DNA from 4 places in the Pseudomonas sihuiensis genome. Region 3 is predicted to be linked to each of the others. Evidence: riboswitches for the same ligand, from Rfam matches in the RefSeq annotation. Region 3 holds a riboswitch; each other region holds the start of a gene.
The links. Region 3 has a riboswitch for cobalamin ahead of cobG (precorrin-3B synthase). Riboswitches for the same ligand answer to the same signal wherever they lie in the genome.

Region 1 (2,184 bases), 790 kb from region 3:
ATCGTCGTGGCGCAGTCCCAGCTCGGTCGAGAATGTATCGCCGCTGTAGCGGTGTTGGACGAAAGCTGCGCGGTTCCAGCGTGAATCCTCCGCGAAGTCTGCGCTGCTGTGCAGGCGATCCTCGTACCAGTCGGCGCCAGCCAGAATTTGCTGGTGGTCGGTGAGGGTCAGGGTATTTACCCAGCTCGCCGAGTCGCGATAGGTGGTGTAGGTAAAGAATGAATCGATTGACGCCAGCGGCGAGTCATCACCCGTGTCGCGCTGGTCTTTACTGTGACCCATTTCCAGGCGGCTGCTCCAGCGCTCGTTAAGGCGGCCGTCGATGAACCCGGAAAGGCTGCTGAGCTGAAAGTCCGTAGTTGGCTGCATTCCTGTGAAGTCATACTCCACCTGACCGCGTTGATCGAGCGCACTGAAACCAACTTGCAGGTCGTCAGTGAGGCGGTGCGAGAGATTCAGGCTGAGCGAGCGGTTGCGGTAGGCGTCATCGTCGCCATTGGCGCCGAAAGCGTCTCGGGTGGCGTCGATGCCGGCTGTCTCGTCCAGGGCCGCTCCCAGGTGAAAGCGTGTGCGCTCGTTGCCGCCGGAGAGGCCGAGACTGCGCTGGTAAGTGCTATCGCTGCCAGCCGCCAGACGCGCGTAAGGCTTGAGGCCTTGGCCATGGCCTTGGCGGGTGAAGATCTGAATCACCCCGCCAATGGCGTCGGAGCCATACAGCGCCGAACGCGCGCCACGCACCACTTCGATACGCTCGATCTGCTCGGGGGCGAGAAACTCCAGGCTGCTGGTGCCGCTTGAGGCTGCCGCGATACGTTGGCCGTCGACCAGGACCAGGGTCTGCGCCGTGCTGGTGCCGCGCAGGAACACGCCCGTCTGGCTGCCGGCACCACCAGTGCGGACGACGCTGAGGCCGGGCACGCGCTCCAGTAGCTCGGTAACGCTGCTGACCTGCAGGCGCTCGATGTCGTCCCGCTCGAACACCGTGGTGGCAGCGGTAGCCTGTGCTTGCGGTTCGGCCAGGCGTCCGGAGGTGACGACCAGCGGCTCGGCCACGTAGGGCTCGGCGGCCAGCGAGAGACCTGGCATGACGGCGATGGCCAGAGCCAGACGAGACAGTTTCATTATCTTTCCTCAACGGTCGGCAGACGGTCAAGGAGGGCAGGTGCAAGCGCAGGCAGGGCAGCGCTTGACCGTGCTGCCCTCCGCAACACCAGTCGCACCGCCTGGGCCGGTCTCCGGGCTCTCGACCCGCGTCCGCCTTCCCAGGCAGGGCCCAGTGGCTGTTGAACGCGGCGCACGCTCAGAGCGTGCAGTCGATTACCGTTGCGGGGGCAGCGCCGGGATTGCTCATGACGAGCGCACCGGCTTCCCGTTTAACGCCGCTTGCGCAGCGCACCCTGGCGGAACATGAATGGCGCGCACCTTAGTGCGCGCGCATATGAATCACAAGCAAGCGCCGCTCATATAGCGATGAGCGGGCTTCATGCTCAGGCCTGCAGCAAACTCAGACGCTCACGTACCGCGCGTTCGATCCCTGCTTCGTCGAGGCCGCACTCGGCGAGCATCTGGCTCGGCTTGGCGTGCTCGACGTAGTAGTCCGGCAGGCCCAGGTGCAGCATCGGCAGCTGGATGTTCTCGGCGGCGAAGAATTCGCTGACCGCGCTACCGGCGCCGCCCATGATGCTGTTTTCTTCGATGGTCACCAGCAGCTCGTGGCTGCCTGCCAGTTCGCGCAGCAGGGCTTCGTCCAGCGGTTTGACGAAGCGCATGTCGACCACCGTGGCGTCCAGCGTTTCACCGACGCGCAGGGCTTCGGCCAGTTGCACGCCGAAGGCCAGCAGGGCGACGCCCTTGCCTTGGCGGCGCACCACTGCCTTGCCGATCTCCAGCGGCTCCAGGCCGGCATCGAGCGGCGCGTTGGGGCCGGTGCCGCGCGGATAGCGCACCGCCGCCGGGCCGTCGAACAGGTGGCCGGTGGTGAGCATGCGGCGCAGCTCGTTCTCGTCGCTCGGCGTCATCACCAGCATGCCGGGGATGCAGCGCAGGTAGGACAGGTCGAAGCTGCCCGCGTGAGTCGGGCCGTCTTCGCCAACCAGGCCGGCGCGGTCGATGGCGAACAGCACGTCGAGGTGCTGCACGGCGACGTCGTGGATCAACTGGTCATAGGCGCGCTGAAGGAAGGTG
Region 2 (2,184 bases), 930 kb from region 3:
GAAGACAAGTTCGCTCGTCTGGTCACTGCCGTGGGCAAGTACTGGATCTGCAAGCGCGCGCCGGAAATGATCTACGAGGCCAGCGAATGCATGGGCGGTGCGGGCTATGTCGAGGAAACCATCATGCCGCGCCTGTACCGCGAAGCACCGGTCAACTCGATCTGGGAAGGCTCGGGCAACGTGCAATGTCTGGACGTGCTGCGCGCGCTGTCCAAGGAGCCCGGCGTACTCGATGCGCTGTTCGCCGAGCTGGGCGATGGCCACGGCGATGCCCGCCTGAAGGCGCATATCCAGCGCCTGAAGGCAGATTTCGCTGATACAGCCGATATCCAGTACCGCGCCCGCCAGCTCACCGAAGACATGGCCGTGGCACTGCAGGCCAAGCTGCTGCTGGAGGCCGGCAACGCCACGGTGTCCGACGCCTTTATCGCCAGTCGCCTGGAAGGCCGCGGCCGCGTCTACGGCACCCTGCCGCGCGGCGTCGACGTCGAGGCGCTGCTGGCGCGTAGCACGCCGCACCTGGTCTGAGCGAGGGCCGCCCGGCACGCTGTTTTTTAGCCGGGCAGGCGAGTAATCTTGCCGCCGATGGTTCTGCGTGCACGTCTGTGACGCGGATGAAAAGGGAACAGGGTGCGGCGAATCTCGCCAATGCCCTGGCTGCCCCCGCAACTGTAAGCGGCGAACGATGCCCTCATGCCACTGACTTCGGTCGGGAAGGCGGGCGAAGTGCCAAGCCGTGAGCCAGGAGACCTGCCATCGACAACGGGCGTTTCGCCCACCCCCCTTATCCGAATCGTCGCGCGGTGGGCGCGGCAAAGGAACTCGCATGCATATCGAACCCGGTGTCGTCGAAGGCGCCAAGATCCTGCTCAGCTACGCAACGGTCGTCACCGCTTTCGGCCTGACCGCCAAACTCGCCCTGGACAGCGTACGCAACAACGGCGGTGTCGCCGCCCTGGCGCTACGCAGCCTGCTGACCACCGCCCTGGTATTCTGCTTCTTCGAAGTGTTCCCGCATCATGCGGTGGGCGTTTCCGAGGTGCATCTGATCCTCGGCTCGACCCTGCTCCTGCTGTTCGGCGCCGGTGCTGCTGCCATTGGCCTGGCCGCGGGGCTGTTGTTGCAGGGGCTGCTGTTCGCCCAGTTCGACCTGCCGCAGTACGGCATGAACGTCACCACGCTGTTGATCCCGCTGTGGGGTATCAGCCTGCTGGCCAAGCGCATCGTCGCGCCGGGGACCGCGTACGTCGATCTTTCCTACAAGCAGGCGCTGGCGCTTTCGACCGCTTATCAGGGCGGCATCGTCGCATGGGTCGGGTTCTGGGCCTTCTATGGTCACGGCTTCTCCAGCGAAAACCTGGCAGCAGTGGGCAGCTTCGGCCTGGCCTACATGAGCGTGATCCTGGTCGAGCCGCTGATCGACCTGGGCGTGCTGGCCGCTGCCAAGGCGCTGTCGCGTTTCAGCCAGGGGCCGCTGTTCAACGTGCGCCTGCATCAGCCGGCCTGAACCGGTCGCTCAGCGGCGGCGTTGCCAGATCATCTTGCCGGTATTGCTCTCGGTGACCAGGTACTGGTCGCTGAAGCGGTAGTAGGCGGCGGGTTGATAGTCGGCGGCGCCAGCCAGGCGCACCATCAGCATGCCGCCCTGGCTGCGCCAGTGGCCGCTGTACTGCACCTCGCCTGGGCTGTCGTAGCTCCAGTCGCCTCCGCCGCCGACCGCGCGGCTCCACTGGGTGACGCTGCCGTCGGCATTCAACTGCAGGGTCATCAGGGTGTTGAACGAGGCGAGGCTGGCAGCGCCGCTGTTGATGATCTTCTCGTGTACCCAGGTGCCGACCAGTGTCGGGTCCAGCGTGCCTGACGTAGGTGGCGTCGCAATCGCCGCCTCGCGCTGAAATAGCGCCTGGCGTTCCAATACTTCCCCGTTTCTTGGGTTACGCGCAGCGATACTGGCGTTGAGCATCGCGTTGGCGTAGGTCGCGTTCATGTTCGCCAGTAGCAGGCCCGATTGCGGGTCGCTGATCTCGGCGCGCAGCAGCTTGCCGTCGTAGCGACCTTTGACGACCAGGCGCAGGTGCTGGCTCTCGACGTACTCGCCTTCCACCACGGCGTCGTTCTGGCGCAGGATCAGCTCGCTCGGCTGGCCGTCGAGCGTGGTTCGGTAGTGGCCATCGAGTTCACCGG
Region 3 (2,184 bases):
TCGCGGATGTAATCAAGCATCGGGGGTTCCTGCGGGGTGTTGGCGGGCGAACCAGGCGCCGGCTTCGTCGATGGTCATGGCTGGCGCCAGCAGACGGCCGAAACCGGGCGCCTCGGGTGTGCGTTGGTAGAGCTGGTAGTGATCGGGCGTGCTGGCCAGCAGGGTATAGGGCAGCACGCGGGCGCTGGCGCAACTGCGCGGGCAGGCGCTGAGATGCACCTGCGGGCGGGCGCCGCTTTCGCGCAGCAGCTCCGCCAGGTGCAGGGCGTGGTGTTTGCTATCGGCCAGGCCGCGCTCGCAGGCCGCCGCGCCGGTGCAGGCGACCAGGCCGAGCAGCGGTTCGTCGATATGCGTCAGCAGGCCGAGCTCGCCTAGCGCCGCCAGCAGCTCACCGCTGGCGGCTTCCGGCACATTGCCCAGCAGCACGCCCTGCCAGGGCGTCAGGCGTAAATTTCCATCGCCGTGGTGCTCGCTCAGTTGGGCCAGCGTCAACAGTTGCTCGGCGTGCAGCCGGCCTAGTTGGGCGCCAGCAGCGACCATACACAGGCCGCTCTGCGCCTGTGGATAAATACCAGCCGGGACGTGGTCGAGCGGAGCGCTCTGCTGCCAATTTACAGGCACCGGTTGCAAGGGAAAATCCAGACGTGCTTGCAGACGTTGCAGCAGTTCGTCGGCTGGGATCTGTTGCAGCAACTGGCGCATGCGCGATTGCTCGGGAGTCGCCAGTTCGAGGAACAGCAGCAGGAGTTGGCGCACCAGCTCTACGCCGTGTGTCGCTTCGATGCGCGCCAGCGGCGTCTCGGCAGGGCAGCCGGCCAGGCCCAGCAGCAGGTGCTGCTCGTTCTCGGCGACCAGCCATAGATCGTGTGGGTGTTCGCGCATGGCCAGGGCTTCGCCGCCGTCCAGTTGCAGGGCGAACTTGGGTGAAAGGGCATGTAGTGCCGGGGTGTCCTGCAACAGGTCGAGCAACTGGCCAGCCAGCGGGCGTACGTCCAGCCTCGCTTGCGGGTCGAGGCCGGCGGCAGGGCTGAGCATCAGGTTGCGCACGTCGTCGGCGGCGGCCACTCGCGGGCCGAGGCCGGCACCGAGGAGGGCATCGATCAGCGGCGCTTCCTGGCCGGGGAGCACGCCACGAATTTGCAGGTTGCTGCGGTTGGTAAGCTCCAGCACGCCACTGGCATGCTGCCGCGCTGCCTCGGCAATCGCCCGCGCCTGGGTGCTGCGCAGCACGCCGCCAGGCAGCTTGATGCGGCAGATGCCACCGTCCAGCGCAGGCACGATGCGCAGCAGGCCGGGGCAGGCGGAAGGGCGGACGGATGTGGGCAAGCGGTCACCTGTGGATAACGACGCGGCGACCGAACCAGCGAAATCCCATAGGGGACTCCATGGCATCGGTACACCCCGCCCGATGTTGGCACTCGCGACCAGCGTTCGTCGGCAGGTCTCCTGGCTGACAGGTCTTGATCCGCTGCGCCTTCCCGGTACAGGCCGTTGAAAAACTATCTGCGTTGGCAATACGGCGTTAAAAACGGCCTCAAAATGCTCATTTACAACACGTAAACTGCGTTTTTTCGGTCGTTTTTGCCTTGTCTTGCCTGCCTCGCTTACGTTTTTCAGCGGCCTGTTTCCAGTGGCCGATTGCGTTGGACTCGCTGTTTACAGTTGCGGGGGCAGCCACGGTTTTACCGTGTTCCCTCTTGGGGAAACTCTGAAATGGCCATTTACCGTCACTCCCGCGAAGGCGGGAGCCCAGGTAGTACTGAGATTCTGGATTCCCGCCTGCGCGGGAATAACGACTATTTCAGAGTTTCCTTAGGCCCTTTACTGAGTCGTATCGACTCAAGGGCACCGACGAAGGCGCTATTATGCCCGCTTTGCCCCGAGCGCGGACAGGCGGTCCGTCGGGCCTGTGCGAGGACATTGGATGAAACCCTGGTTGACCCTGGTCGGCATCGGCGAAGACGGCTATCCCGGCCTGGGCAAGGCCGCGCGCCGTGCTCTGCTGGCGGCCACGCGCGTCGTCGGCGCGCCGCGCCAGCTGGCGCTGCTGCCGCCGTGCATCAGCGGCGAGCGGGAAACCTGGCCCAGCCCGTTCGATCTGCAGCCGTTGCTGGCCCGACGCGGCGAGGCCGTGTGCGTGCTGGCCAGTGGCGACCCGATGTTCTACGGCGTCGGCGCCAGCTT
Region 4 (2,184 bases), 2.1 Mb from region 3:
ATCGGCTATGTCTACCGTGATGCCGCTGGCATCAGCCTGCCGCGTTCTACTCGTGAGCTGAGTGCGATGCGTACGCCAGATGTTCGTCGTGACGCCCTGCAAAGTGGTGATCTGGTGTTCTTTGCCACCAATGGTGGCCGCGCCGTCAGTCATGCCGGGATCTATGTCGGTGACGGCCGCTTCGTTCATGCCCCCTCTACCGGCGGCACCGTGCGCCTGGACAGCCTCACCAGCGGTTACTGGCAGGGCGTCTATCTCGATGCCAAGCGGGTCATCACGCCAGAGCTCGCGCGTAATCCCTGAATTACTGTCCATGGTCGATCCCATTCGCCTGCCGCCTCAGCCTGAGGTCTGCGAACTGTGTGCACGCCCCGTCGCATTGACCCGTCATCACCTGATTCCCAAGGCGCTGCACGACAAGGCTTATGTGCAGAAGCGCTACCCCCGTCATGAACGTATCACCGCCACGCTGTGGGTCTGCCGCGCCTGCCATAACCAGATTCATCGGCTTTTCAGTGAAAAGGAGCTGGCGCTGACCTACAACAGCCGCGAGGCACTGCTGAGCGACGAGCGTTTGCGAACGTTCGTCGACTGGTTGGCGAGCAAGCCGCCCGGGTTCATGCCCAGGCACTGAGTGGCGTTGACGGGCAGGGCTGCCAGCCTCTACCCTGCGCGCCTTGCTTCAGGTGCCCCGCGTTGCCGTGAATGGCGGCCAAGGGGTGAAACAGGGAAGCCGGTTCGAATGCCGGCGCTGCCCCCGCAACGGTAGGTGAGTCAAACGCTGCTCAAAGCCACTGTGCTATGCACGGGAAGGCGCGGCGTCGAACCCATGGTTCGCTCACAAGCCCGGAGACCGGCCTGTCGCAGTTTCACGGCATCGCGGAGGGCGTTGTCCGGCCAACGCTCCGGTTCTACCGGGGCGTTCGTGTTTTTTCGTCTTCCGCTCGCCTGACCAGCCATTGGCGCCTGGATGAGTGCGTGCGGATCATCGCGATCTTCTTCCTCATTGCCGTTCGTACTGTTCGATGAACAGGCGGCGCGGGTGCCTGACGTGCAGGAGCACAGCATGAGTGAGACCGCCGAACGCGACGCCCGTCACAAGGCGCGCATGCAACGCAAGAAAGCCCTGATCGACGAAAAGATCGCCCAGGCCCAGGACCAATACGGCCTGTTGCTGGTGCACAGCGGCAATGGCAAGGGCAAGAGCAGCAGCGCCTTCGGCATGGTCGCGCGCGCCCTTGGCCATGGCATCAAGGTCGGCGTGGTGCAGTTCATCAAGGGTGCGGCCAGCACCGGTGAAGAAACCTTCTTCCGCCGTTTTCCCGAGGAAGTCAGCTATCACGTGATGGGTGAAGGTTTCACCTGGGAAACCCAGGATCGCCAACGTGATATCGCCAAGGCGCAGGAAGCCTGGGCGGTCGCCCGGCATCTGCTCAGCGATGAGTCGGTCGGCCTGGTGGTGCTGGACGAATTGAACATCGCCCTCAAGCATGGCTACCTCGAACTGGACACGGTGCTGGCTGATATCGAGGCCCGGCCGCTGCTGCAGCATGTGGTGGTGACCGGCCGTGGCGCGTTGCCAGGCATGCTTGAGGCGGCTGACACCGTCACCGAAATGAGCCTGGTCAAGCACGCATTCAAGTCTGGGGTAAAAGCACAGAAGGGCATCGAATTCTGATGACCACACGTCACTGTCCGGCACTATTGATTGCCGCACCGGCTTCCGGTCAAGGCAAGACCACTGTAACCGCCGCGCTGGCGCGCCTGCATACGCGTCAGGGGCGGCGGGTGCGGGTGTTCAAGTGCGGCCCGGACTTTCTCGATCCGATGATCCATGCGCGTGCCAGTGGCGCGCCGGTGTACCAGCTCGATCTGGCCATGGTCGGCGAGGCGGAAAGCCGTCGCCTGCTATGGCAGGCCGCCGGCGAGGCGGACCTGATCCTGATCGAAGGGGTCATGGGCCTGTTTGACGGCAAGCCGTCGGCGGCCGACCTGGCGCGCCACTTTGGCGTGCCGGTGCTGGGCGTGATCGACGGTGCGGCCATGGCGCAGACCTTCGGCGCCCTGGCCCACGGGCTTGCCACCTTCCAGCCGGACTTACCCTTTGCCGGCGTGCTCGGCAACCGTGTCGCCAGCACGCGCCACGGCGAGATTCTGCGCGATGCGCTGCCAGCGAGCATTCGC

Region 1: another riboswitch for cobalamin. It lies ahead of BLT86_RS15320 (TonB-dependent receptor domain-containing protein); the one in region 3 lies ahead of cobG (precorrin-3B synthase).
Region 2: another riboswitch for cobalamin. It lies ahead of BLT86_RS14665 (energy-coupling factor ABC transporter permease); the one in region 3 lies ahead of cobG (precorrin-3B synthase).
Region 4: another riboswitch for cobalamin. It lies ahead of cobO (cob(I)yrinic acid a,c-diamide adenosyltransferase); the one in region 3 lies ahead of cobG (precorrin-3B synthase).

Annotation. Positions count from the first base shown of each region.
Region 1 covers NZ_LT629797.1:3,243,449-3,245,632, reverse strand. Annotated here, with positions in the region: gene BLT86_RS15320 (TonB-dependent receptor domain-containing protein) at 1-1,122, opposite strand, end outside; cobalamin riboswitch at 1,210-1,415, opposite strand; gene dxs (1-deoxy-D-xylulose-5-phosphate synthase) at 1,488-2,184, opposite strand, start outside.
Region 2 covers NZ_LT629797.1:3,108,160-3,110,343, reverse strand. Annotated here, with positions in the region: gene BLT86_RS14670 (acyl-CoA dehydrogenase family protein) at 1-528, shown strand, start outside; cobalamin riboswitch at 570-772, shown strand; gene BLT86_RS14665 (energy-coupling factor ABC transporter permease) at 827-1,507, shown strand; gene BLT86_RS14660 (hypothetical protein) at 1,517-2,184, opposite strand, start outside.
Region 3 covers NZ_LT629797.1:4,033,489-4,035,672, reverse strand. Annotated here, with positions in the region: gene BLT86_RS18965 (precorrin-8X methylmutase) at 1-20, opposite strand, end outside; gene cobG (precorrin-3B synthase) at 13-1,326, opposite strand; cobalamin riboswitch at 1,420-1,744, opposite strand; gene cbiE (precorrin-6y C5,15-methyltransferase (decarboxylating) subunit CbiE) at 1,925-2,184, shown strand, end outside.
Region 4 covers NZ_LT629797.1:627,303-629,486, forward strand. Annotated here, with positions in the region: gene BLT86_RS03205 (NlpC/P60 family protein) at 1-303, shown strand, start outside; gene BLT86_RS03210 (hypothetical protein) at 314-634, shown strand; cobalamin riboswitch at 668-876, shown strand; gene cobO (cob(I)yrinic acid a,c-diamide adenosyltransferase) at 1,067-1,678, shown strand; gene BLT86_RS03220 (cobyrinate a,c-diamide synthase) at 1,678-2,184, shown strand, end outside.